Regions from separate parts of the Nostoc sp. MS1 genome, predicted to be linked through region 2. Evidence: riboswitches for the same ligand, from Rfam matches in the RefSeq annotation. Region 2 holds a riboswitch; the other holds the start of a gene.

Region 1 (2,209 bases), 1.0 Mb from region 2:
CTGGCAACTACAGGGGTGTTGCTGGCCATCGCTTCAATTGCAACTAGACCGAAGGGTTCGTAGTGGCTGGGGACGACGCAAACATCAGCCGCCGCGTAATAGTAGGGGAGAATTTCATGGTCTAAGCGACCAGCAAAGGTGGTGCAATCAGTTAATCCTAATTCAGCAACAATATTAGCAATGCGATCGCGCTCAATCCCATCGCTTTGACCAGGACGGCTACCGCCACCAATTACTAGCTGTAGGTTAGCTTCACCTCTCAAGCTAGATTGAGCAACAGCCCTAACTAAAGTTTCAATACCTTTACGGGGATCAAAGCGACCTACATAAAATACCATCTTGGCATCAGGTGCAATTCCCAATTTTTCCCGTGCGACAGACTGTTCAATGTCGCCAAAATTATCAATATCTGTACCGCAGGGGATCATATCAATCCGCCCTTTCTTAGAAACTAGGGTTTCCATGTGTTCCTGTTCTTGAGGACTAGTAGCAACTACACGGTCTACAGTTTCTAAACAAGTTTTTTCTATAGCTAATCTCTGACTAGCAATGGCGGGGATATCTGCGATAGTGTTATATTTAATTGCCCCTAGAGAGTGGTATGTATGCACCTGCACTAAAGGTTGGCGCTTTTTCAACTCCATACCCACCCAGGATGACAACCAGTAATTTGTGTGGATGAGTTCGTAAGTATAACCTTGACGCTCTTGGAAGCGTTGTAATTCATCAACAAATTCTGTCAAGTATTCAAATACGTGATCTCGTCCAATGAACTCAACTGGCCCGGCTGTTAATCGAATTGTCCGGCAATTAGTGCTATGTTGAACGATCGCCGCTTGGTCAGGACTAATACGGCGGGTGAACATATCAACTTGCCAACCCATTTCGGCTAGTGCATAACCTACTTGCCGAACATATACATTCTGACCACCAGCCTCTTCTTGACCTATTTCTACAGCTGGGTCTCCAGAAACGGAAATCAGCGCAATCCGATGTGTGTTAGTTTGGAACATAGTGAGCTTCACCTCAAGGCAACTACTCCTGCCTCATATATAAGATTTGAGGACAGGCTAAACGAAGCGGAAAGCTACCAGCCAAGGACACTGACGACAGACATTATGGTTAAAAAATGCTGTTCGTTCAATCTCCTCTCAATGCCGACGAAGTTAGCTGACGGGCTAGAACTGAGAGATGTTCTTTTTGGATAATCCAAAATACGCCCCGAATTTGGTTCCTCCGCTCCTGATTTTGCTTAATTTATAAGGCAAATATCAGGATTAGGCTGACTGATTGACATTTGCTTATACTATACTTGCGATCGCAATTATAGTCAATGAATCACAGAACAAACGTGTCTTAAATTGCCTCTAAACTATTTGCTAATACCTTAAGGAAAGTATCATAAATTAGATTAGAGTAAGCAATCTTTGGCTAGAAAATTTATTTTCTATAGTCATGATATTAACCGGATGGCACTAGGTTGTTCAACTTTCTCAAGATATATTTCCATCATAGTACTTAATTTTATACTAGTTTAGTTAGCATCTGTCTTTCAATAGGGAATAGGTAGTAGAAAAGGTTGCAGGCAGTAGGAATTTGTGGATATTGTCAGGCAATGGCAACAATTCAGGCAATACTTATAGTATTCGCTTAAAAACACACAAACTTATCCGCTTGACATTTTAATAGTCTACGGCGATGAATAAAAACAAAATTTTTGAGATTTTATATCTGTAAATATTAAAAAAATATTAAAATGAAAAATTTAGTTAATGAGGATGAAGCTATAAATATATTTAATTTTATCTAAAATATACATCTTCTGGATATTGACAGATGTTACCATCTATAAATAGTTGAAAATATATAACAATCTATATATCAAAAGACATAATTACTGGAATTATGTCTAAATAGTTATGTTCTAATGCTTGATTTTTAAGAACAAGCTGCTAAAAATAGAGAAGGGATTTTAAAATCTCATAGTCAATTTCGATCATTTGACCCTTCTACGCTAGTCCGCTTGAGCGGACTTTTTTGTTATCTTCATCAGTTGCAAAACCCGTACATGCAAGAGCTTAAGCTTATTGTTCATTCGCTTGTGTACAGGAAAAATGCCATAATAATTTAGAATATCTAGGCTTGAACTAAATAAAGAGCAATAGTATAGTATTTTATTCTATGGATAATGACTTATTAGCTTTTTTTG
Region 2 (2,209 bases):
TCTCCTGTTATTGAAAGATAAAACCCCTTTGGCAATTGGTTACATCGGTTGTAACTTAGCGTCACTCTCGCTGTATTGAATTGGTAGTGTGGATGCGATCGTATCTTTTTGTTTACCAATTTGTTATTTTATGTCCAAAAAAGTTAGTATTTCAGAGAACAAAAATCAGTCTGCCTAATCCATGCTTACCTGAGAAAGTTATCCACAAGGTCAGCTAGGAGCGGAGGAACCAAGTGTGGGGCGTATCTGCCAAAAAAGCTCAATTTAAGGTGTGAAAAGTAAAGTTCCCATCTTAGACTAGAGCATTGCAAGAGGGACATCTCTCAGTCCTAGCCCGTCAGCTAACTTCGTAGGCATTGAGAGGAGATTGAACGAGCGGCATTTATATCAATAATGCCTGTCGTCAGTATCCTTGGCTGGTATACGCTTCGTCCTACCTGCCCTTGTTCTGAAAGATAGGATTTATAGTCTATGTTTCTGGAATTTGAGGCTGGATTTATTGCCTTGAGGTACACTCGACTATGTTTTTCAACATAAAGCATCCAGTCACCCATATTACTTTTGATATCAACGCAGACACTATCAATAGTTAGTGTGGAAATCTTGTTTTTTTCGTAGGTGACATACAAACAAAGTGCATATTAATTATTTGCTCATTTTTGTATATTTCAATAGCTTATAGCGGTTATTTACTAACATTTTTAGGAGAAAAGATGAAAATCAAAAATCGTAATTTTTTCACTCATGTTAACTTTCTACCTGAGCATAAATTTAAGTTGATTGGAGAACTGGCAGGTAAAAAGCTTTTACTAATTGGTAGAACTAAAGCTTATAACGATCCCATTGTGGCAGCAAGTCATAGTAATGAGCCTCATCAAGAAGATTTATACGCTTACGACCTTTACGAATTAATGAAGTGTAATCACGAGCTAGTTAATCTGACTGGAGAAATTTAGCAACAGTAAAAAGCAGAGGAATAAAAGAAATTAGGGGTTTACAACTGTAAGCCCCTATGTTTTTAACGTAATAGTTGATAGTTAAGCTGTTGCACATTTAATGTTGATTATCTAAAGCTTGATAGCGGATTAATTCCTTAACTCGTTCTTGAGACAAGCCCAACTCTTGAGCCAGCTTGGCTTCTAGTTTGCTAGGTTCGGCGATCGCAAACTCAAATATTATGGTTTTGAGGGTTGAGTGATTTGTTTTGACACTTACAAGAGAAATTCCTTTAGATATAAGAATTTCAGCTTCAATTGCTATAATCTTTTTCTTCATCTGCCATGCCATTTGAGTATCGGCTTGGAGATATTTTTTGTGGTTGTAGGTTCGGCTGAGTATTTGATCGCCAATAAAACCACTTCCCAGCCAAAAAACCAACCCAATCAACGGCAAAGATAACCAAAACACAAGGCCTAATGTTCGTAAAACTGGAAAAAGTGAAAGTTGACGCATGGACAGGGTGTAGGGGTGTAGGGAACTGCGTTCGCTCTTGGCGTGCCGGAGGCATACCCGGAGGGCTTTAAGCAAGTGGCGTTGTAAGGGTATGAAGAACTAAACAACCATACTTAACCAAATCAACTACTTCCTTTATACCTTTATCCTTTTAATCATAGTTACTGACACTTTTGTGTCACTGTTGTAGCTTAATCTTAAAATTAGAAAACTACAGCAAGTAAAGCAAATCTGATGTTGATCTTACTGGTGGAAGACGATCCAGCACAGTTAGAGCCATTACGTACAGCATTGTTGAAGGTTGGGCATACAGTTGATGCGATCGCAGATGGAGAAACAGCCCAATGGTTCGCCTTTAATAAGAATTATGATTTATTGATTTTAGATTGGATGTTGCCCAAGTTAAGCGGGTTAGAACTGTGCCAAGTATATCGCAGTGCTGGGAAAGTTGCTCCTGTGCTGATGTTAACAGCAAAAGACACAGTTACCAATAAGGTGGCAGGTTTGGATGCTGGAGCTGATGATTACTTAGTCAAACCAGTGGATGTGTTAGAGTTACTGGCGCGAGTACGAGCATTGGGTAGGCGATCGCCAATGTGGCAAGGAGATAAAATCAGCTTGGGTAATTTGCACCTACATTTATCTAATTTGACTATTGAATATAATTCAGCTACAACTCAGCTTTCCAGCCGAGAGTTTCAATTGATGGAATATTTTATGCGCCATCCTCGGCAGATTTTATCCCACGACCAAATTG

Evidence for each region. A riboswitch is a leader RNA that binds a small molecule or an ion and turns the genes downstream of it on or off. The one in region 2 is predicted to bind cyclic di-AMP.
Region 1: linked by a shared signal. The riboswitch ahead of NSMS1_RS23230 (glycosyltransferase family 4 protein) and the one ahead of NSMS1_RS27635 (hypothetical protein) in region 2 are both predicted to bind cyclic di-AMP.

What each region holds. Positions count from the first base shown of each region.
Region 1 covers NZ_AP023441.1:5,372,852-5,375,060, forward strand. The annotation lists gene NSMS1_RS23230 (glycosyltransferase family 4 protein) at 1-1,013, opposite strand, end outside; cyclic di-AMP (ydaO/yuaA leader) riboswitch at 1,141-1,294, opposite strand.
Region 2 covers NZ_AP023441.1:6,388,904-6,391,112, forward strand. The annotation lists gene NSMS1_RS27630 (NB-ARC domain-containing protein) at 1-79, shown strand, start outside; cyclic di-AMP (ydaO/yuaA leader) riboswitch at 162-371, shown strand; gene NSMS1_RS27635 (hypothetical protein) at 714-956, shown strand; gene NSMS1_RS27640 (hypothetical protein) at 1,054-1,407, opposite strand; gene rppA (two-component system response regulator RppA) at 1,687-2,209, shown strand, end outside.